3 regions of the Martinezella jaguaris genome follow, and region 1 is predicted to be linked to each of the others. Evidence: predicted binding sites of a transcription regulator. Region 1 holds the regulator's gene; each other region holds the start of a gene.
What was found. The regulator LexA, encoded in region 1, represses DNA repair genes until DNA is damaged. The targets are predictions, from matches to a motif close to TGTTCNNNNTGTGTTCNG.
Positions count from the first base shown of each region.

Region 2: dnaE (DNA polymerase III subunit alpha) is a predicted target of LexA. The motif match lies at 2,245-2,262, and genes of this name have one in related genera.
Region 3: CCGE525_RS21390 (helicase-related protein) is a predicted target of LexA. The motif match lies at 6,181-6,198, and genes of this name have one in related genera.

Region 1 covers NZ_CP032694.1:1,995,036-2,002,630, reverse strand. Annotated here, with positions in the region: gene CCGE525_RS09850 (mechanosensitive ion channel family protein) at 1-997, shown strand, start outside; gene CCGE525_RS09845 (DUF2721 domain-containing protein) at 1,172-1,645, shown strand; gene lexA (transcriptional repressor LexA) at 2,077-2,799, shown strand; gene CCGE525_RS09835 (ComEC/Rec2 family competence protein) at 2,780-5,239, opposite strand; gene gltA (citrate synthase) at 5,520-6,809, shown strand; gene lpxB (lipid-A-disaccharide synthase) at 6,840-7,595, opposite strand, start outside.
Region 2 covers NZ_CP032694.1:1,687,774-1,695,368, reverse strand. Annotated here, with positions in the region: gene dnaE (DNA polymerase III subunit alpha) at 1-2,008, opposite strand, end outside; gene CCGE525_RS08250 (hypothetical protein) at 2,366-2,959, shown strand; gene CCGE525_RS08245 (DUF5680 domain-containing protein) at 3,045-3,512, shown strand; gene CCGE525_RS08240 (ABC transporter ATP-binding protein) at 3,518-4,201, opposite strand; gene CCGE525_RS08235 (lipoprotein-releasing ABC transporter permease subunit) at 4,217-5,527, opposite strand; gene proS (proline--tRNA ligase) at 5,551-6,873, opposite strand; gene CCGE525_RS08225 (DUF1467 family protein) at 7,522-7,595, opposite strand, start outside.
Region 3 covers NZ_CP032694.1:4,400,780-4,408,374, forward strand. Annotated here, with positions in the region: gene CCGE525_RS21370 (RNA polymerase factor sigma-32) at 1-412, opposite strand, end outside; gene CCGE525_RS21375 (CarD family transcriptional regulator) at 819-1,391, opposite strand; gene fdxA (ferredoxin FdxA) at 1,791-2,129, opposite strand; gene CCGE525_RS21385 (RNA-binding S4 domain-containing protein) at 2,337-2,741, opposite strand; gene CCGE525_RS21390 (helicase-related protein) at 2,745-5,939, opposite strand; gene CCGE525_RS21395 (DUF3309 family protein) at 7,233-7,388, shown strand; gene CCGE525_RS21400 (YMGG-like glycine zipper-containing protein) at 7,434-7,595, shown strand, end outside.

The DNA.
Region 1 (7,595 bases):
GGCCGTTCGGGGCGCGCGGGCGCTTGTCATCGTTGCGGCGGTCGCGTGGATCATATTCATCTGGCAATACAATCCCAACATTCTCGCACGAGAAAATCCGACGGTTGACGCCACGGTCCGCGGTGCGTTGAAGAGCATCGTCATTCTGATTCTAGCCGATCTTTGCTGGCAATTATCGAAGGCTTTCATTGATGCAAGAATGGGTGACGCCAACAACGCCGCATCGTCGCCATCCGCGGAAGCGGCGCGCGCAAGCCGCCTGCGCACCCTGCTACCAATTTTCCGCAACGCGCTTGCGGCCGTCGTCATTGCCGCTGCCGTCCTTACCGTGCTCGCGGAAATGGGCGTACAGATCGGACCGCTGATCGCGGGAGCCGGAATATTCGGCGTGGCGGTAGGCTTCGGCTCGCAAACGCTCGTCAAGGATATTGTCAGCGGTATTTTCTACCTCATGGACGATGCTTTCCGCGTCGGAGAGTACATTCAAAGCGGGAGCTATATGGGAACGGTGGAATCCTTCAGCCTCCGCTCCGTCAGGCTTCGGCATCATCGCGGCCCCGTGTTTACGGTTCCTTTCGGTGAACTCGGCGCGGTTCAGAATATGAGTCGCGACTGGGCGACCGACAAATTCTTGCTGCGGTTTCCCTTCAACACCGATGTCGCCAAGGCGAAAAGAATCATCGAACAGATCGGCGAGCAAATGAAGGCGGATCCGGAAATCGGACCGCAGATCCTTGAGACACTGCAGATGAAGGGGGTCGAGCAGATCGGCGACTTCGGTGTCGAACTCAGCTTTGCCTTTACCGCTCTCCCAGGCCGGCAGACCTACATTCGACGGCAGGCCTATACCATGATCCGCGACGCTTTTATGGAAAATGGCATCGAATTCGCTCAGCCGGGCGTGCACGCGAGCGGAGAAGAGAAATCCGACGCCGCTTTGATGCTGCAAAAGAAGTGGGGTGAACATTTGGCGGGATCGCCATCGCCGCGAACATGAAACGTGTGCGCCGCCGGTCACCGACAGGAGGAGGTCGGGGACTCGGCCTTGACGGAGAAATGCGCGCCAACGACGGTTGCCGTCACTTGTAACCTTCTTTTGCCCGCGTCGTTGACGCAATGACAGCCGCAAGCGCCTGATACCGGATGACATTGGATTTGAAGGAGACCAAACGTGCTGAGCGACCAGCTAACATCCAATGCTGCACACGTCATTCAGATAGCTTTGACGCCGGTCTTTCTGCTTGCAGGCACCGCCGGGTGCCTCAATGTCTTCTCGGCCCGGCTCGCTCGTGTCTCAGATCGGGTCAACAACCTTTTCGAGCGGGTGACTTCAGACGATCCGGATGAAGCACGGCTGCTGCAGCTCTATTATCTGCGACGGCGAACTTTGGCGCTCGAGGTTGCCGTCCTCCTCGGCACGCTATCGGGCGTGTGCACATGCCTAGCAACGCTCGGCCTCATGAGCGGAGCGATTCGCCAGCAGTTTCGCGAACAGATGCTGCTTTGGTTCTTCGGCCTTGCCGTCGTCGCGCTCATGGGCGCTTTTGCGGCCTTTCTCTTCGAGATGTTCCTGGCCGGGCGCAGCATGCTGAAGCAGATAGCCAACGACCGCGCCTTGCTCGAGCGCCGGCGCGAGGGATTGTGAAACATATCTGAAATCCGCCCAGCCTGTTGAATTCGCGCCCGATCTCGTCACGGAAGTACCGATTCCCGCAGTCGCGTCACTCTTAGATTCGGCCCCCTTAGCTTGATCCACCGCCTGCAATTCCGTCATTCGGAGAACATCGTCCTCCAAAGAGCTTATTACGCAAATAGCGTGGCTTTTCATCGCCTTGGAAACACGTGGCTTTCAATCGGAAAAATTCCTTCCATTTCAGATTCCGCTTATATTTCCGATTGTTAGCACACGGATACCCTGAAAAACCGTCGGGCTGGGACCGGTTATGTTCTTATTTCTTTGATGCGGTTACAAAATATTCACCAAAATTTAAGGGCTTGCGGAACACATATGGAACATATAGTGTCCGTTCTGGATTTGTTTCACGACGCTTTTCTCAATTTTGGGGTCCGAAGACGATGTTGACACGCAAGCAGCAGGAACTGCTTCTCTTCATTCACGAACGAATGAAGGAGTCCGGTGTCCCGCCATCTTTCGATGAGATGAAGGATGCGTTGGACCTCGCGTCCAAATCCGGCATTCACCGTCTCATCACTGCTCTGGAAGAGCGTGGCTTCATACGCCGTCTGCCGAACCGGGCTCGCGCGCTGGAGGTCATCAAGCTGCCGGAGGCTTATAGTCCCAGCCTGCAGCCACGCCGCGGCTTTTCGCCGAGCGTCATCGAGGGCAGCCTTGGCAAGCCGCAGCTGGTACCGCCGCCGGCTCCTGCCAGGCCGGTGAATGACGAAAACAACAGTTCCGTTTCCGTACCGGTCATGGGCCGCATTGCTGCCGGTGTACCGATCTCAGCGATCCAGAACAATACCCACGACATCACCGTTCCAGCCGATATGCTTGGCTCGGGCGAACATTATGCGCTTGAAGTCAAAGGCGATTCGATGATCGACGCCGGCATCTTTGACGGCGATACGGTGATTATCCGCAACGCTACGACCGCCAACCCCGGCGATATCGTCGTCGCTCTCGTCGATGATGAAGAGGCAACATTGAAGCGCTTCCGCCGCAAGGGTGCGTCGATCGCGCTTGAAGCGGCTAACCCGGCTTACGAGACCCGCATCTTCGGACCGGATCGCGTCAAAGTGCAGGGCAAGCTCGTCGGCCTCATTCGCCGTTATCACTGACCGGAGACATCGGTGCGATCGGCGCTCCAAAGGTGCCCGATCGCCAATCATAGGCGCGATGCAAATTCCATGGCCGCGTCAAAGTTTGAAACGCGGTTGTTGTTGCCGGTTTGTCGGCGCTGAGGTCCATTTCAATGGAGCCTGTCCGGCGTAGCGTAGCGCCCGTAAAAAGCACTGCGCCGGAGCGGCAGCGATCGAGACGCAGCCGGATGGGAGTCACGACGATATTGGCGGTGTCGCAGGCCGGAGCGAGATAGGCAGCGTTTTCGATGGCGACGAGCATGTCGCCATTATCCAGTATCGCCACGCACCACGCCCCCTTCTGGCAGGCGAAGCCGCCTTCGCCGGTATTGTCCAGCGCCGCATCCATCGCCTTTCGCACGGCAGTCTGCTCGTCGGAACTGAGGCGGCGATGAGCGTCCGATTTGCTGATCTTGGGTAGCTGATTGTCCGGCGGAAGTATCGTCGGCGGATGCTGCTCGGTCATCGCCAGCGCTCGTTGCCACTGCTCGAAGATGAAATCGGGCGGCTTTTCGCGATTGGTCGTCAACGCACCATTCCGCAGCAAGGCGACCAACGTGCCGTCTTCGGAAATTATCAGGTCAGGCTTTCGGACATCAGGGCTGAGTGCGACAATTGCGACCGAACCGATGATCAGAAGCGCACCTGCATGTCGCAGCCACGTCCTCAGCAACGTCATCAGTAAGAAACCGACGATAATCGTTGGGAACAACCAGACTGGCAGTCGCCCGAAGGGAATATTGCCGCCCCAGGCCGCCACCGTTTTGGCAATGACGATGACGATATCAAGTCCCGTGCCGGTGACCTGCCAAAAGGGGGCATCAACACCGAATGGCATCAGCAGCGTCGCCGCCATGCCAAACGGCATCACGATGAAGGAAACGACCGGCATGGCAGCCAAATTGGCGACAAGACCATATGTCGCCAAGCGGTGAAAATGCTCTATCGAGAAGATCGCCGTCGACGCGCCGCCGATAAAGGAGGTCGACAATATGCCGCCGAAGAATCGTGAGACGAAGAGCAGCGGACGCATGATCTGGAAGCGGGAGAGTATGCTTTCCCGATGCCGTCTCCTAGTCCAGAGCGTATAGCCTGACACCAATGCCAGGGTCGCTGCGTAGGACATCTGGAAACTTGGTCCGAGCGCCTGTGACGGCGACAGAATGAGGATGACGATCGCCGACAGCGCCACGTTGCGGAGGCTGAGGGATGGCCGGTCGAAAAGCACGGCGATCAGCATGATCGCCATCATGATGAATGCGCGTTCCGCCGACACACCGAAACCGGAAATAAGATAATAGGCAGTCACCGTGATCAGCGCACCGAAGGCTGCGATCTTCTTCGTTGGCCAGGCCTGTGCCACGCCGAAAAACAGGCTGAGAGCATAACGCAGGCCGACATAGAAAATGCCCGCTGAGAGCGCCATGTTCAGGCCGGAGATGGCGATGATATGCGCAAGGCCGGAGGTCCGTAGCGCTTCCGTCGTATCCTTTGAGATTGCGCGTCTCTCATCGGTGACAAGAGAAGCCGCAAAGGCGCCGGTGTCACCAGGCAGCAGCATTCTGATTCTGTCGCCGATGCTGCTGCGCAAGCCAGCAAGCCAGATATCCGCTTTGTCGAGAATCGATCTTTCGGCAATATCTCCGGCCGGTGACAATAGCGTCGGCGTTCCATACACGAAGCCATTTGCGCCGATGCCGTCGAAATAGGCGCTGAAGGCAAAATCGTTGAGGCCGGGCAAGGCGGGTCCGGCCGGCGGCGTCAGACGCGCCCTGCCTTGGATGCGATCGCCAAGTTCGAAAGGCTGCGGCTGCTTGCGCTCGAAGATGGTGACACGCTCCGGCTGCCGCCGAATTGCTGGTTTTTCCGTTGCCTCGAGAGCGACGACATAACGCCAACGCCCCTTGTCGTCGGCCTCGCGCCGTTCGATCCCCCCGGTGATGGTGGTCGTGACCGCGGAGTCGAGCATTACGGTTGATGCGCGCCAGGTTTCGCATTGTGCCAAAGCCATGCCGGCGCTCAGCAGCATGCCGGCAAACAGCAAGTGCCGCGGCACTCGGCCCACCTCCCGCTTGAGGAAGAAACTGACCGCGAAAATCAGGAGAGCGGCAAAAACGGCCTGCGGCGGCGGATCGGCGCCAGCCGTGAACCAAAAAATCGCGCCGGTGCCGATATAGACCGGAGCAAAAAGCACTGCGCGACCATGCGCCGCCTCTTCTTCGGCCAAATGGTAAATGGTGAGTCTGATACTGGCCGCCGCGAGACGAAGACGCGCAACAAGCGGCACGTGATCCTGCGTCCGCTGCGGTTGGGTCACTTTGGCACGAAGAATAGTGGCGGTCATGCCGCGGTCACGCACGGCAACCGCAGCAATATCCCGGCTATCCGCCGGCTGATCCGGTGCCTCTAAATTAGGCATTCGCCCCCACGCCTACGCAAAACTACAGCTATAACGGGATTTTTGCCGTCACCGTACGGTGAATTCAACCGAAATCGGCCTGATCGTCAAGAAATGACAGCAATCTGCAGATGAACAAGGCAGATCGGCTTATCGCAGTGCCCAAAAGTTGATACTGCAATGCACAAATAGGCGTAAGGATAACTTGGCATTAGGCTCTGGATCATATAGCTAATCGTTAGCCGCTTAACCCTTTGGCGCTTTTTAAGGCGTCAATCCCGCCAAATCTTGGAGGATCAGCATGACGGAACAAAGCGCGAAACTAACTTGGGGCGAAAAGACGGTGGAGCTCCCGGTGAAAACCGGAACCATCGGCCCAAGTGTCATTGATATTGGTGCCCTTTATAAGAACACCTCCACTTTCACTTACGATCCTGGCTTCACTTCGACTGCGTCGTGCGAATCCAGCATCACTTTTATTGATGGCGACGAAGGCGTTCTGCTGCATCGCGGTTATCCGATCGAACAGCTTGCCGAACACGGCGATTTCCTTGAAGTCTGCTACTTGCTGCTCTACGGCGAATTGCCGACCGCAGCTCAGAAGAAGGACTTCGATTATCGCGTCGTGCACCACACCATGGTGCATGAGCAGATGTCCCGCTTCTTCACCGGCTTCCGCCGCGATGCGCATCCGATGGCCGTAATGTGCGGCTGCGTCGGCGCTCTGTCGGCTTTCTATCACGACTCGACCGACATCACCGATCCGCACCAGCGCATGGTTGCGAGCCTACGCATGATCGCCAAGATGCCGACGCTTGCCGCCATGGCCTACAAGTACCATATCGGCCAGCCCTTCGTTTACCCGAAGAACGATCTCGACTACGCGTCGAATTTCTTGCGCATGTGTTTTGCAGTGCCCTGCGAGGAATATGTGGTCAACCCGGTGCTCGCCCGCGCCATGGACCGCATCTTTATCCTGCACGCCGATCACGAGCAGAACGCTTCGACCTCGACGGTTCGCCTCGCCGGCTCCTCGGGCGCCAATCCGTTTGCCTGCATCGCTGCCGGCATCGCCTGCCTCTGGGGTCCTGCCCATGGCGGCGCCAATGAAGCTGCGCTGAACATGCTGACGGAAATCGGCACGGTCGATCGCATCCCGGAATACATCGCCCGCGCCAAGGACAAAAACGATCCGTTCCGCCTGATGGGCTTCGGCCACCGCGTCTACAAGAACTACGATCCGCGCGCCAAGATCATGCAGAAGACGGCGCACGAAGTTCTCGGCGAACTCGGCATCAAAGACGATCCGTTGCTCGACATCGCGATCGAACTCGAGCGTATCGCACTGACCGATGACTATTTCATCGAGAAGAAGCTCTACCCGAATGTCGACTTCTATTCCGGCATTACGCTGAAGGCTCTGGGCTTCCCCACCACCATGTTCACGGTGCTGTTCGCTCTTGCCCGCACCGTCGGCTGGATCGCTCAGTGGAACGAAATGATCGAAGATCCGGATCAGCGTATCGGCCGCCCGCGCCAGCTTTACATCGGCGCAGCGCAGCGCGAATACGTTCCGGTTTCCAAGCGTTAAGCCGAAAAGCAAACAACAAAAAAAACCCGGTCAGAAATGGCCGGGTTTTTTCTTGGACAAGACATCGAGAACGATCGCCGCCGCCTTTTCGCCGGGTGGCTCTTCAGTCTGCATACGCTGCCACACCAGATCATAGCCCTGAAGCATGGCCGCCCGCTCCGTCGTATCGTTGGACAGTCGCTCCATGTAGCGCGCCAGCAGGCCGGGCAGCAGCACGTCGTTGATCAGCTCGGGTAAGACCGCATAATCCGCAATCAGGTTCGGCAAGGCCGCTGTCCAGGTCTTGATGCGCGTCATCACAAACCGGGCGAGCCACTCGGTCTTGTAGGTCGAGACAACGGGGACACCGGCAAGCCCCAGTTCCAGGATCACCGTGCCGGAGGCCGCCATCGCCGCATCCGCTTCCGCAAAAGCGTTCCACTTGGCATCCTGACCGACGAAAACATCCGGCTTGACGCTCCAGTTTTCAAGGAGGGAACGCACCAATGCCTCCTGTCGCGGAACGGTGGGCAGCAGGTAACGAACGCGATCATCTCGCCGGCTAAGCTCCAGTACCGCCTGCTCGAAAACCGGCAGAAGCTGGCGGATTTCCGAGGAGCGCGAACCAGGCAACAGCAGGATCGTCTTCTCGCCATCAGGCGCACTCAGAACGCGAAGCTTGCGCCGGCGGCGGGTCTCGAGCAGGCTCGGATCCACTGTCAGGCGATGGCCGACATAGGTCGTCGCCGGCCCCGCCAGCCGCTGCATTGCCGCCGGCTCGAACGGCAGGATTGCCAACACGTGATC
Region 2 (7,595 bases), 310 kb from region 1:
TTTCCATCGGGCCGGGACGGTAGAGGGCCACCAGCGCGATGATATCCTCGATGCAGTCCGGGCGCATGCCGATCAGAGCCTTGCGCATGCCCGCACTTTCCACCTGGAACACGCCGACCGTCTCGCCACGCGAAAGCATGTCGTAGGTCATCTTGTCGTCGAGTGGGATGCTGGCGAGATCGAGTGTAATGCCGCGCTTGGCGACGAAATCCACGGCCGTCTTCAAAACCGTCAGCGTCTTCAGGCCGAGGAAGTCGAACTTCACCAGGCCGGCCTGTTCCACCCATTTCATGTTGAATTGGGTGACCGGCATGTCGGAGCGCGGGTCTCGATACATCGGCACCAGCTTCGACAGCGGCCGGTCGCCGATGACGATGCCGGCGGCATGCGTCGAGGCATGACGATAGAGGCCCTCGATCTTCTGAGCGATGTCGAGCAGCCGAGCAACGACCGGTTCCTTGTCGGCTTCCTCCTGCAGGCGCGGCTCTTCCTCGATCGCCTTGCTGAGCGGTGTCGGATTGGCGGGATTGTTCGGCACCAGCTTGCAGATCTTGTCGACCTGACCATAGGGCATTTCCAGCACGCGGCCTACGTCGCGAAGGGCGGCGCGCGCCTGCAGCGAACCGAAGGTAATGATCTGCGCCACCTGCTCCCGGCCATATTTGGCCTGGACATAGCGGATCACCTCTTCGCGGCGGTCCTGGCAGAAATCGATATCGAAGTCCGGCATCGACACGCGTTCGGGGTTCAGGAAGCGCTCGAACAGCAGCGAGAAGCGCAGCGGATCGACGTCGGTGATCGTCAGCGCATAGGCGACCAGCGAGCCTGCGCCCGAACCGCGTCCAGGCCCGACTGGGATATCGTGCTGCTTGGCCCATTTTATGAAGTCCGAGACGATCAGGAAGTAGCCGGGGAACTTCATGCGCTCGATAACGCTGAGCTCGAATTCCAATCGCTCGCGATAATCCTTCTCCACATAGCCCGGCGCCATGCCGAGCGAGGCTAGCCGCCGGTCGAGACCTTCGACCGCCTGGGCGCGCAATTCCGCCGCCTCGGCGCGTTCGGCCTCCTCCGCATCGTCGGTGGCGCCGGTGAAGCGTGGCAGGATCGGCTTGCGTGTCTTCAACACGAAAGAACAGCGTCGGGCGATCTCGACGGTGTTTTCCAACGCTTCCGGCAGATTGGCGAACAGCTTTGCCATATCGGCGCGGCTCTTCAAATAATGGTCCGGCGTAAGACGGAAACGAGTGTCGTCCGAAACGATGGCATTATGGGCGACGGCCATCAGCGCATCATGGGCATCGTAGTCGTCGCGAGTCGGGAAGAAGGCCTCGTTGGTCGCAACCAGCGGCAGATCATGCTCATAAGCGAGCGCGATCATCTTCTGTTCGTGGCGGCGATCATAGGTGCCGTGACGCTGTAGTTCGACATAAAGCCGATCGCCGAACAAGCCTTTCAACGTCAACAGGCGCGACAGAGCCAGCGGCGCATGGCCGTCCTTCAGTGCCATATCGACCGGGCCACCAAGCGAACCGGTCAGCGCGATCATGCCGTCCGTACAAATTTCCTCCAGCCAGGAGGCAGTGATATGGGCAGCCTGATTGCCTTCACCGCCGAGATAGGCCCGGCTGACAAGATCGACCAGCCGTTCATAGCCCCGCTCGGTCGCTGCAAGCAACACGATGGAGGGCAGCTTGGCCAAGGCCTGCTGCGGCCCACGCTTCTCGCTCTCGACACCATCTTCCATGTCGATCGACACCTGGCAGCCGATGATCGGCTGCAACCCCTCATCCATCGCCTTCTGGGAGAATTCCAGCGCAACGAAAAGGTTGTTCGTATCGGTGATGGCAATGGCCGGCTGATTGTCGCCAGCCGCTTTGGCGAGGATCTTCTTCAGCGGCAATGCGCCTTCGAGCAGCGAAAAAGCAGAATGGACGCGAAGATGTACGAATTCCGGCGTATCTCCGACCGGCGCACTCGTTGCGCCGCTGCTACCCATATCCGCCATCATATGCCCTTCCGCATGCCCAAATGAATCGGCTGCATTGTCGGCATAGCGGACGATAAAGTCCAGAAGTTGACCTCATGAATCACGAGCGCATCGCAACGCTCATGGGGACAAAATTCACATCGCCATCATGATGAGGGAAAAGCTGGCAACAAACATGACGATGGAGGTGAATGCTGCAACGTCTCGAATGATATCGGTCATTTACGCGCTCCTTACTCGTTATGTTTCTTTTTTGTTCTATTTATGTTCGAGAGTCAATAGCTGCATCAATAATTTTCATCGTCGTTGTTTGGAGTATGTCGATGGACGGAAGGCACAACCCTAAGCTATGAAAACGCGAACGGAGAGATCACGATGACGTCACTTGCCTGCGCTCTCATTCTGCTTTCGGTTACATCAGCGGCTCAGGCCGAAGATATGATCGCGCCAGACCGCATCATCGACGCCGCAATCGGCGACTGGAACAAGGACGGCAAGCCGGACCTTGCATTGCTGGCGTTAGCGCCTCCGAACGACCAGGCCGACAATACGATCGGCATCTATATTTATCTCCTCGACAAAGAACATTCGTTGCTCAAGCTGGCGGCCGCCGCACCTGACAAGATATGGGGCAGCGCCGAGCCCGGCGGCATCGTCGGTCAGGAGCCGTCGATCGCGGCACTGCCCAATGGCTCGATCGCGGTTACCTCACAGAACGATGCAATCGGTCGCGATCGCTGGCATCAGACGCTCACCCTCGCCTTCAGGAACAACGCCTTCGTCGTTGCCGGCTACACCTATGACTACCGGGACACTCTCAATCCTGACGGCAGCTTCACCTGCGACTACAATGTCCTGACCGGCAAGGCGACGAAGGGCGGCAAGGAACTCAAGATCGAGGCCAGGACCATCAAGATCCAGGATTGGAACGACGATATCGGTCAGAAGGGCTGTGGCGTAAACCAGTAACAATAGCTCATTTGTTCACTATATGTTCTTTACAAGCCGAAGCGTGCGTGGCATCCTGACCTCTCATCACTAGATGGAGAGAACCGTGCCGGATCTTGCCGAGCTGAATGATTTTATTGTCACCGCCAAAGCCGAAACCTATGTCGGCGACGGCGTAGCTCTTCCGTCCTGCTGCAACGGTTCGCATGATATCGGCTATGCCCGCGGCCGTTGGCGCTATCTCGACAGCTATTTCGGCGGCACGGATTTCGCCGGACAGGAGCTGATCTGGCTCGATGACGAGCCCGTGTGGGCAATGAACTATTTCGGACGGATCGCGGAGCCCGATTTGATCGACGCCAAGGCCACGGGCATGATTATCAAGGCGGCCCTCATGCGGCTTTACCTAGATGAGAAACGCTTTCTTGGCGGCTTTGAATTCGACCATCCGCTTGGCCGCTATGTCGATCGCAGCACCGGCGATTGCGATCATTTTATCGGCCACGAGATCATCCTGGTGAACGAGCGTAAGGCCTATGAGCTGGATTATCGCGGCGGGCTGATTGTCCCTTGACGCCGTCAGAACTCAACGACCTTGCCGTCGTTGATGGTGACGCGGCGGTCCATGCGAGCGGCGAGGTCGTGATTGTGCGTGGCAATCAGCGCCGCAAGTCCGGACTGGCGTACCAGCGCCTCCAGCGCGTCAAAGACATAGTGGGCGGTATCCGGATCGAGGTTGCCGGTCGGCTCGTCGGCCAAAAGCACCAGCGGGGCGTTGGCGACGGCTCGGGCGATGGCGACACGCTGCTGTTCGCCGCCGGAAAGCTCAGCCGGGCGATGGTCAGCGCGGTGGCCGATGCGCATATAGTCGAGGAGCTGGGCGGCACGGGCGCTCGCCTCCTTCCATGAGAGACCGGATATCAGCTGCGGCATCATGATATTTTCCAGCGCCGAAAACTCCGGCAGCAGATGATGGAACTGATAGACGAAGCCGATCTCGCTGCGGCGGACGGCGGTACGCTTTTCGTCGGACAATCCCTCACAGGCATGGCCGTTGATCGTCACCTCGCCGCCGTCGGGATGCTCCAGCAGACCTGCCACGTGCAAAAGCGTCGATTTCCCCGTTCCCGAGGGTGCGACGAGGGCGACGATCTCGCCGCTGCTCAAGGCAAAATCGGCGCCCTTCAGGATCGACAGCCGCGTTTCGCCCTGCCCGTAATGACGCTCCACGCCCGTAAGCTGGAGAACGACGTTGCGCTTCATCAAATGTGGAATTCCTTATTCGTACCGTAGCGCCTGCACCGGATCGAGCCGCGAGGCGCGCCAGGCCGGAAAGATCGTGGCGAGGAAGGATAGCGTCAGCGCCATCACGACCACCGAGATGGTCTCGCCGAGATTCATTTGCGCCGGCAACTTACTGAGGAAATAGACCTCGGGATTGAAGATCACCGTGCCAGATATCCAGGAGAAGAACTGGCGGATCGATTCGATGTTGAGGCAGACGACGACACCGAGCGCGACGCCGGCGACCGTGCCGACGACGCCGATCGCCGCGCCCGTCATGAAGAAGATGCGCATGATCGCCCCGGATGTCGCGCCCATGGTGCGCAAAATGGCGATATCGCTTCCCTTATCCTTCACCAACATGATCAGGCCGGAAATGATGTTGAGTGCAGCGACGATGACGATCAGCGTGAGGATCATGAACATAGTGTTGCGTTCGACCTGCAGCGCCGAGAAAAAGGTCTCGTTGACCTGTCGCCAATCCGTCAGAAAGACCTGCCGCCCCGCCGCCGCCTCGATCTTCGGCCTCAATTCGTCGACATCATCCGGATTGCTGACGAAGAGCTCGATCTTCTCGACGATCCCCTCGGCATTGAAAAAGAGCTGCGATTCCTCCAGCGGCATGAAGACCACGGAGGAATCATATTCCGACATGCCGACTTCGAAGATGCCGGAGATCGCATAGGCTTTGACCCGCGGATTGACGCCGAAGGGCGTCACGTCGCCGTCTGGTGCCGTGAGCGTGATCTGATCCCCGACGGTAAGACCCAGTTGCCGGGCCAGACGTGAGCCGACCATAACGCCCTGGCCGGCTGTAAAGCCAACCATATCGCCATCGACGATATGGTCCGAAACGGTCTTAAGCTTGGTGAGGTCTTCGGCGCGGATACCCCTCACGAGTGCGCCAGTGCCCGAACCGCCGCGGCCGGAAGCAAGCGTCTCTCCTTCGACCAGCGGCAATGCCATGGTGACGCCGGGGACGGCAGCAAGCCTCTGCGCCAGCGAAGCATAATCATTCAGAGGCGAATCCACCGGCTGGACAACGACATGGCCGTTAAAGCCGAGGATCTGCTTGAAGAGCTCCGCGCGAAAACCGTTCATGACGGCCATGACGATGATCAAAGCCGCGACGCCGAGCATGATGCCGACCAGCGAGAAGCCGGCGATGACCGAAATCGATGCTTCCTTGCGCCGGGCGCGCAGATAGCGCCAGGCGACGAGCCGTTCGAAGCCGGAGAACGGACGCGATGATGGGCTGGTTTTCAGGACCTTCCCCTGCTGCTCCACTGCCGCGCTTACCGCCATTCGCTTCTCTTCCTTATCGTTTATCAGCCTGCCAGCCGATTGAGCGCCGCTTCGACAGTCATCGTCTCGCGGGCACCCGTCTTGCGGTCCTTGACTTCCACTTCGCCGTTCGCGATCGATCGTGGCCCGACGATGATCTGCACGGGCACGCCGATCAGATCGGCGGTGGCAAACTTCGTTCCGGCGCGCTCGTCCCTGTCGTCGAGAAGCACGTCCTTGCCGGCCTTCGAAAGCGCTGCATAGACCGTTTCGCAAGCGGCGTCGCAGGCCTGATCGCCGGCCTTCATGTTGATCACGACGGCGTCAAAGGGCGCGACCGAAGCCGGCCAGATGATTCCGTTCTCGTCATGCGATGCTTCGATGATGGCGGGAACAAGGCGGGTCGGGCCAATACCGTAAGATCCCATGTGGACGGCATACTCCTTGCCGTCAGGACCCTGCACTTTCGCGCCCATCGGCTCGGAATATTTCGTTCCGAAATAGAAGATATGGCCGACTTCGATGCCCCGGGCCGACAGGCGCTCGCCTTCAGGAATGGCATTGAAGGCCGCCTCATCATGCATCTCGGAGGTTGCCGCATAAAGCGACGTCCACTTGTCGAAGATGCCCTTCAGCCCTGCGACATCATCAAAATTCGTGTCTTCCGCAGGAATATCGAAATTGACGAAATCCTTGTGACAGAAGACTTCCGATTCGCCAGTGTCGGCAAGGATGATGAATTCATGGCTGAGATTGCCGCCGATGGGGCCGGTATCAGCGCGCATCGGGATTGCCCTGAGGCCGAGGCGATTGAAAGTGCGCAAATAGGCCGTGAACATCTTATTATAGGAGTGCACGGCACCTTCCATCGTGAGATCGAAGGAATAAGCGTCCTTCATCATGAACTCACGCGAACGCATGGTGCCAAAGCGCGGACGGATCTCGTCGCGGAACTTCAACTGGATATGATAAAGGTTCAACGGCAAATCCTTGTAGGACTTGACGTAGGAACGGAAGATGTCGGTGACCATCTCCTCATTCGTCGGGCCATAGAGCATCGGGCGCTCCTGACGGTCCTGGATACGCAGCATCTCCTTGCCATAGGCGTCATAGCGGCCGCTTTCCTGCCAGAGCTCAGCCGATTGCAGCGTCGGCATCAGCAGCTCGATGGCGCCGGAACGGTTCTGTTCCTCGCGGATGATATTGTTGACCTTGTCGAGAACGCGCTTACCCAGCGGCAGCCAGGAGTAGATGCCCTGAGACTGCTGGCGGATCATGCCGGCACGCAGCATCAGCCGATGAGAAACAATTTCAGCCTCTTTGGGATTTTCCTTCAGAATGGGCATGAAGTAACGAGACAGACGCATGGGCTGATTCCAGATGGTTTGACGTTCCGCATCCAGCGGAATCGTTCGAAAATTAACTGCTGGAGGCGTTCATAACTGCTTCGGCGCAGGAAAGAAACCCGCATTTAGCGCGAGCAAACCGGGTGAACACCCGCAAATGCGGGGCAACGTCATATATTTTTACAATTTCGAAAAGATGCACGTTTCTAAGGATTTGTGAGCGAAATCTGTCAACAGAAAAATTCTGCGCGACTGTAGCAAAAATGCAAAAAAATAGATGACAAGGCCCAATCTTTGAGCTAATTTTAGCTCACAAAAGAGGCAAGAAGGCTAAATTCTTGTCGTTTCGCGGTCAAGTCTTGGGAGGATCAGATCTTAGGCGCGCTCGTTCGCAGCCCCGGCAACGGATAAGGATCACGCGATACTTAAAAACAAGGCTTACAGCCTTGTTTTTTTTTGCTTTTCTGCCCCGCCCGATCGCCTGTTTTTCCAGCCGACGGGCTCCAATGCAGTCTCCAGCCACGGCGAACTCACGTAACGGAATGATCGCCGTTGCGCAGCCTCTTTGCCTCAGGCAGATGACAGGGGTATGACGGATTATGGGCTATTCAGGGGCGCAGGATCTTCATCCGAAAATTGCGAAAAATATTCAGGAATGAACCTTAGCCATCAGTCGCGTGGAACAATGGGCGGGATCGAGTCGAAGCCAAAACCCAGATAATGCGAGCTGACGTACCACGCGC
Region 3 (7,595 bases), 2.2 Mb from region 1:
CGAGCTTGGCACGCAGCCGGCGGAGATTGAAAAACAGCGCTTTCTGCGCCGAGCTCGTACCGCCGCGCACGATCGACCAGTTACGCAGGATATAGTCCTGGATCGACGCCCGGATCCACCAGCTCGCGTAGGTCGAGAATCGCACCTCCCGCTCCGGTTCGAACCTTGCCGCCGCCTCCAGGAGACCTACATAGCCTTCTTGTACCAGATCGCTCATCGGCAAGCCGAAATTGCGGAATTTGCCCGCCATCGAAATAACAAGGCGCATATGGGCTGTGGCGATCTTGTTGCGAGCGCTGCGGTCGTCGTGATCCTTCCAGCGGATGGCGAGGTCGTGCTCTTCGTCGCGGTCGAGATAGGGGGCGGCCATCGCGATCTTAATCATGCGTCGATCTGCAGACATATTTTTCATATACATATCCCCTAAATCCTACCCCAAAATCGTTTCAGTGCGACGGTCAACGGAAAAGGCAGCAAACTTCGTTTCCGGACATCGCTGCGCGGATGAAAATCTATGAATTGAATGCAATTGGAGACCGGCCCGATGTCCGGACGGTCGGTTAAGGGTCTATTTCGGCTTCACCGAAATGACCTAGCGAACGAAATGGCTTCAGATCGCCGGGAAATTTCCAATCAAAACGCATGGGGTCCGGTCCTCGTGAACGTTAAGGGAAACGGCTGGCTGAGAAACTCATATCACGAGAGAACTCACACCGGCCGCGAATACGAGGCATAAACGCAGCAGACGGAAAAAGGTTCCAAAGAAAAACCCGGCACGATGGCCGGGTTTTTTGGACGTGGTGTCTTGTCCTGTGACTTTATGCGGCTTCGTCCTGGGAATCGTCGTCTTCGACGACCTTGCCGCGCTTCGGGCCCTTGTTCAGATTAATCTCGACAAGGCGAACGGCCTCGGTCTCGGACATCTTGTTGACGGCGGCAATTTCGCGCGCCATACGATCAAGTGCAGCTTCATAGAGCTGACGTTCGGAATAGGACTGCTCAGGCTGGTTCTCGGCGCGATAGAGATCGCGAACCACTTCGGCAATCGAGATCAGATCGCCCGAATTGATCTTGGCATCATATTCCTGGGCGCGACGCGACCACATGGTGCGCTTGACGCGGGCCTTGCCCTGGACAACCTTAAGCGCCCGATCGACGAAATCCGTCTCGGAAAGCTTACGCATTCCGATGCTCATGGCCTTTGCCACGGGCACCTTCAGACGCATCTTGTCTTTTTCGAAGTCGATTACAAAAAGCTCAAGCTTCATGCCTGCGACTTCTTGCTCTTCAATCGCGGTGATCGTACCCACGCCGTGAGCGGGATATACGATCGATTCACCGGTCTTGAAGCCATGGCGTGCTGCTGAAGGTTTTTTCTGCTGGATCGTCATTCTTTTCAAAAACTCCCTGTTACGCACCCGGCGTAAACCGGGGCCGGGTCAGTCAGGCCCGGATGAGACGGAAGCACCGTCGGGGTGACTTCATCCTGGTCCAGCCAGACGCATGCAAAAAGAAATCCGTTCATCGCGATCCCAGACCCGACAACTCAAAATGTTGATATGTCAAGGAAACCGCGTGCGGATTGCTTATTTGCTTTCGTGATGGTTTGGGGCACACATAATGCCGCAGTGGATCAGTGTGAGGAAGCTATCACAAAAATCTGAGGAAATCAATAATTTGCTTTACGCACACCAAATCGGCCACGTTGACCGCTCATGCGGCCAACGGCATTGATTCGTCTTGATGCGTTATCGACTACACCTTTATCGACGGCCTGTCACGGCCTTCGATCAGTCGCCGGAACCGGGGTTGGCCGAGAAATACTTCTCGAACTTGCCCTGTTCGCCGTCCATTTCCTTGGCCTCCGGCAGCGGATCGCGCTTGACCGTGATGTTCGGCCAGATGGAGGCATAATCCGCGTTGATTTTCAGCCACTTGTCGAGGCCCGGCTCCGTATCGGGCTTGATCGCCTCGGCAGGACATTCCGGCTCGCAAACGCCGCAATCGATGCATTCATCGGGATGGATGACGAGAAAGTTCTCGCCTTCATAGAAGCAATCGACAGGGCAGACTTCCACGCAGTCGGTGTATTTGCAGCGAACGCAATTGTCGGTCACGACGTATGTCATGAAGCACTCCAGGGATATCTATCGTTTTCCGTGGATGCGCAACCTGGAACGTCGCGCCTTTCCCTCGGAAGCCGGCGGGCAACGGATGCGCTATGCGCAGGCATGCCGACCGACTGGTTACCAGCGGGTTGACCGTGAGGTATCGACTTTGCTGGCCAATTTCAAGGACAAACAATCCCCAAAACCATGGAGGTCGGATAGAGTTTTCTAATCATCCTCTGACGTCAGCCGGTCGATCGCGCGCCGATCGCGTTTCGTCGGCCGTCCAGTGCCCGGCGCGCGGCTAGCCTGCTCGAACGGAGTGAGACGTTTTGTCTCATCCGGCGGCGGCGTCAGGTCCTCGTAAAGCAGCTTCGCCTCTTCGAAAGGACCTCTCCGGTCGCCTGGGAGACGCACGATCAGGACGACGTCCCGCCGCTCCAGCGAAAGTTCGATCCGGTCGCCGGCCTTGACGCCATAGCTCGGCTGCACGACCCGCTCGCCATTCACCCGCACGCTGCCGTTTTGGACATAGACCTGCGCCAGCGAGCGGGATTTTACCATACGGGCAAAGAACAGCCACTTGTCGATGCGCTGGCGCGAACCGGAAGATGGCTGCCTCTCGTCCGTCATGGCCTATTTCTTCATCTGCTCCTTAAGCGCTGCGAGCTTGGCGAAAGGAGAATCCGGATCGATCGGCTTTTCCTTGCGCGGCGGCTTGGCTTCGAAACGCAGTGGCTGCGATACGCCGCGATTGTTGCGGTCGTTCCGGTCATTGCGATCATTGCGCTCTTTCCGATCACCGCGATCCTGGCGATCGTTGCGTTCGGATCTGTTGCCCTGATGCTGCGGACGACCGCCATCGCGATTGCCGCGCGGCCCCCTGTTATCGCCACGGGCTTCGCGCCCATCACGATTATCCCGGCCTTCGCGATTGCCTTCGCCATTCGCCTGCTGCTCACCGCCGCCGTTGCGGCGATTGCCCTGATGACCACGTCCCTCGCCCTGGCTGTGCTGGCCGCGACGATGATCGCCATGGCCGCGTCCGCCCTGGCGCTGCTGGTTGTCACCGCGTCCGCCAAGACGCCAAAGCAGAACCGGCTTCGGCTCGACCGGCTCGGCAGCAACGACATCGGCACCCGGAAGTTCGGTTGCCGCAACAACGGCTTCCGCAGGCTCGGCGGCTGCAGGCGGCTCAGCCTGAACTTCGGCTGCAGGGGTCGCATCCTGTGCGACGGCTTCACCTTCCGTAGCCGGCTCATCGCTGTGGCCATCGGCATCGTCATGGTCAGCCTTATCGGCAGCTGCTTCAGCAGCCTGCGCCGCCGGAGCGGGTGCCGAAGTGGCATCCTGCTGCGCGAGGAAGGCCAACGCATCTTCCGCCTTCACGGCGTCGGCGCGATAGCCGAGACCCTTCAGGATCTCTTCCATATCTTCCAACGTTGCGCCGAGGATGGAGAGCATCGACGTCGTCGTCGTGAAGCGGCGGCCGTCATAAGCACCTTCCGGACGCGAGGCCTGACCGGGCTTCCACTGCAGCAGCGGACGGATGATGTCCGCCAGCCGTTCGAGAATGTCGATGCGCACCGCACGCTTGCCGAGGAAACGGAAACCGGCGAGCTTGTAGAACATGCGCTCAAAGCTCGGATCGGTGGCGACGGAGGTGCGGCCGGCGGCCAGAACCGGGATTAGGTCGCCATACCCCGGCTTGTCGAGGCCGTCGTTCTTCAGCGCCCAAAGCAGGGTGATGAGCTCGGCCGGAGCCGGCTTCAACAGGGCAGGCACGAAAATGTGGTAGGCACCGAAGCGCACGCCGTAGCGGCGCATCGAGGCACGCGCGTCCTGGTCGAGCGACTTCACCTCCTCGGTGACGTCGCGGCGGAAGAGCACGCCGAGACTTTCGACGAGCTGGAAGGCCAGCCCCTTGGCAAGACCCTGCAGGTCCTCGGCGCGCGACAGATCGTCGAGCGGCTTTAGGACCGTGCTGATATGATGATTCACGAAGCGCTCGATGCGCGCCGCAACATGGTCGCGCGCATTGCCGGTCAACTGCTCGTCGGCAAGCAGGATGACGCGCGGACGCATGACGTGATCGCTGCCCGAGAGCCGCGCCACGGGATCGCCGAGCCAACGGACGAGGCCATCGGCGCTGATCGCCAGATCGCTGTTGCCGGCCGCGTGGATACGGGCGGCGCGCGCCTCGAACTCCAGCGCGAGCGCCTTCTGCGAGGCCGTCTGGACAGCCTTGGCGTCCGGCCCCTCGGTTCCCGCGATAGGCGTGAACCGGAAACCGGTCAACTGTCCCACATGATGCCCCTCAACGAAGACATCCCCATTCACACTGATTTCAGCTTCCAGCATCGCATTCTCTCTCAGGCGCTTCATGAGCACAGATGTCCTGCGATCAACAAAGCGTTTCGTCAACCTTTCATGTAACGCATCGGACAATCGATCTTCGATTTCCCGCGTCTTTTCTTGCCAGTGTGTCGGATCGGCAAGCCAGCCGGGCCGGTTCGACACATAGGTCCAAGTCCTTATCTGCGCGATTCGCGCCGAAAGCGTGTCAATCTCGCCATCCGTCCGATCGGCACGATGCACCTGTTCGGCAAGGAAGTCTTCCTTTACCGTGCCATAGCGCACGAGGTCGGAAAAGAGGGTGGCGATAAGATCGGCATGCTGGGCGGGCGTAATCCGCCGATAATCCGGAAGCGCGCAGGCTTCCCATAATTTTTCGACCCGCGCCGCATTGTTGGCGAGATCGGAAATCTCGAGATCGCGCGACAGATATTCCAGCGCCTGCTGATCAACCGCCGGCAACGCGCGCGTCAGGCCCTGTACGCGCGGCGCACTCTCAAGGCTCGCGCGCAGCGAAGCGATCGAGCAAAAATCGAATTCCTTGGTGCGCCATTGTAGCACTTTAACCGTATCGAACTCATGACCCTCGATGCGCCGCACCAACTCGTCGTCGAACGGATCGACCTGACCGGTCACACCAAAAGTGCCGTCCTTCAGGTGACGGCCGGCGCGGCCGGCGATCTGGCCGAGTTCGCCCGGATTGAGATTGCGAAATTGATAGCCATCGAACTTGCGATCCTGGGCGAAGGCGACGTGATCGACATCCAGATTGAGGCCCATGCCGATCGCATCCGTCGCAACCAGATATTCGACATCGCCGGCCTGGTAGAGTGCCACCTGCGCATTGCGGGTCCGTGGGCTGAGCGCGCCGAGGACAACCGCCGCTCCGCCGCGCTGACGGCGGATGAGTTCGGCGATGGCATAAACCTCGTCGGCGGAGAAGGCGACGATCGCCGTGCGTTGTGGCAGGCGCGTGATCTTCTTCTGCCCGGCATAAAAGAGATGCGACAAGCGGGGCCGCTCGACGACGGTGATCCCCGGCAACAACTGCTCGAGAATCGGCCGCATCGTGCCCGCGCCAAGCAGCAGCGTCTCGTCGCGCCCGCGCAGATGAAGGATACGGTCGGTGAAGATATGGCCGCGCTCCAGATCGCCCGCGAGCTGCACTTCATCGATGGCAACAAAGGACGCGCGCGTCTCTCGCGGCATGGCCTCGACAGTGCAGACGGAATAACGCGCATTCGGCGGTGAAATCTTCTCTTCCCCGGTGACCAGCGCGACATACTGCGCCCCGACCTTTTCGACGACACGGGTATAGACCTCGCGCGCCAGCAGCCGCAGCGGCAGGCCGATGACGCCGTTGCCGTGCGCCACCATGCGCTCGATGGCATAATGGGTTTTGCCGGTATTGGTCGGTCCGAGCACCGCGGTCACGCCGCGTCCGCTCAGGATCATTGGCTGCGAGGTCTGAGTCATAGGTCCATGCATGGGCGAGAAACCGCTGTCTTCCGATCAACAAGCTCCCCAGGGAAGAGAAGAAGAGATGACGACCATATGTGACAAAGGCAAGACCTGAATGAAAAAACAACGGTCGCAATATGCGATTTCCTCATTGGCGGCCTCAACCAAAAGCTACATTGTCCCTGCATCCCAAGCGAGTCCCGACGAGTCCGGAACAGCTTGAGAACGAATCGGCGACGAATCGCTGACTCACTGTAGTTCCCTTTCTGTTCACCACTATATATGGATTTTGATTCGCAGAATCCCACCAAATACTGATTCATATCTAGACCCCTTTTTACGTGAATTGGAGTCATGTGACGAATCCGGCAGGATGGCACCCGCGTTTGAAAAATATAATTAACCATTTGTTAATTATATGAATTTCCATGAGAATCCAGCCAGGAAACTTTCGAATTAAGAATTGGGTCAAAGCCGGAACGAATCGGCGACGAATCGCTGACTCCGGCCGATTCTGTATTTGTTCTACACAACATCTAGCGTGATTCCGAGCAAAACGCGCAGGACTCCGGATGGTTGAAACGCAGAATCCTGCCGAATCAGGGATTGCGATTAATTTTTAAGCGAAGCCGCACATGATAAATCCATAAATTCGCGCAGAAATTGAACCCGTTAACACATCGACCAAAGCCGGAACGAATCAGCGACGAATCGCTGATTCGTTCACGTACTCTATTTGTTCTCAGCTAGATATAGCTTTCGGGTAGGGCGGCTCATCCAAATGGAGAATGAAGAGGAGATATGGATAGCCTCGGAATTCGCCGGAATTAACTATTTCGCTAGCGAAGTACCACTTTTCGGCGATTGAACTTAAGTCTACCTCATCGAAAGAGGTAGATCTTCCGATGAGCCGATCATCCCGACGTTAACCAAAGCCCAAATGCAGAACGAATCGCTGACGAATCACGGACAGGTCCATTTTCCCGTTTCGTTCACCGCAACATATTGTATTTAAAGCAATTTTTAACCATATACAAAGGTCGCCGGCGGGCATTTTCCGCATGCATCAGGTGCGTGCGTTAACATTCTTGCGCAGCTTGCCGGCTCAACCCGATGAGTTGTTATTTCTGAGCCGGAACAATTTCTCGCGAAATAAGTTTCTATTCACAGCGACACTGGTGCGCTACTCATTAGAGGGGGACGGGTAAAGAACGCATCGGGACTATCAACTTAGCGCATCTGATATGCTTGTGTGACGACGTCACTCCGGCGGGATGCTCTAGGCGCTTGACGCGGAGGAAATACGCCATGCTTGGTACGATATTACTCGTGATTTTGATTCTGTTGCTGATCGGCGCACTTCCGAACTGGGGTTACAGCCGGGGTTGGGGTTACGGTCCATCAGGTGGTCTCGGACTCGTTCTTGTCATCATCCTCATACTGCTGCTGATGGGCCGGATCTGATCCGGCCGATATTGTTGAAGACCTCACACACTAGGGAGCATTATCATGAAGAAAATCATCGTCGCGATCGCACTTGTCGGCGCACTTGCCTCCTGCACCGCAACCGAAAAGGGAACAGCCATAGGCGCCGGCACGGGCGCGATCATAGGCGGTGTCGCCAGCAATAGCTGGGGTGGTGCCGCAATCGGCGCCGTCGCTGGCGGTGCT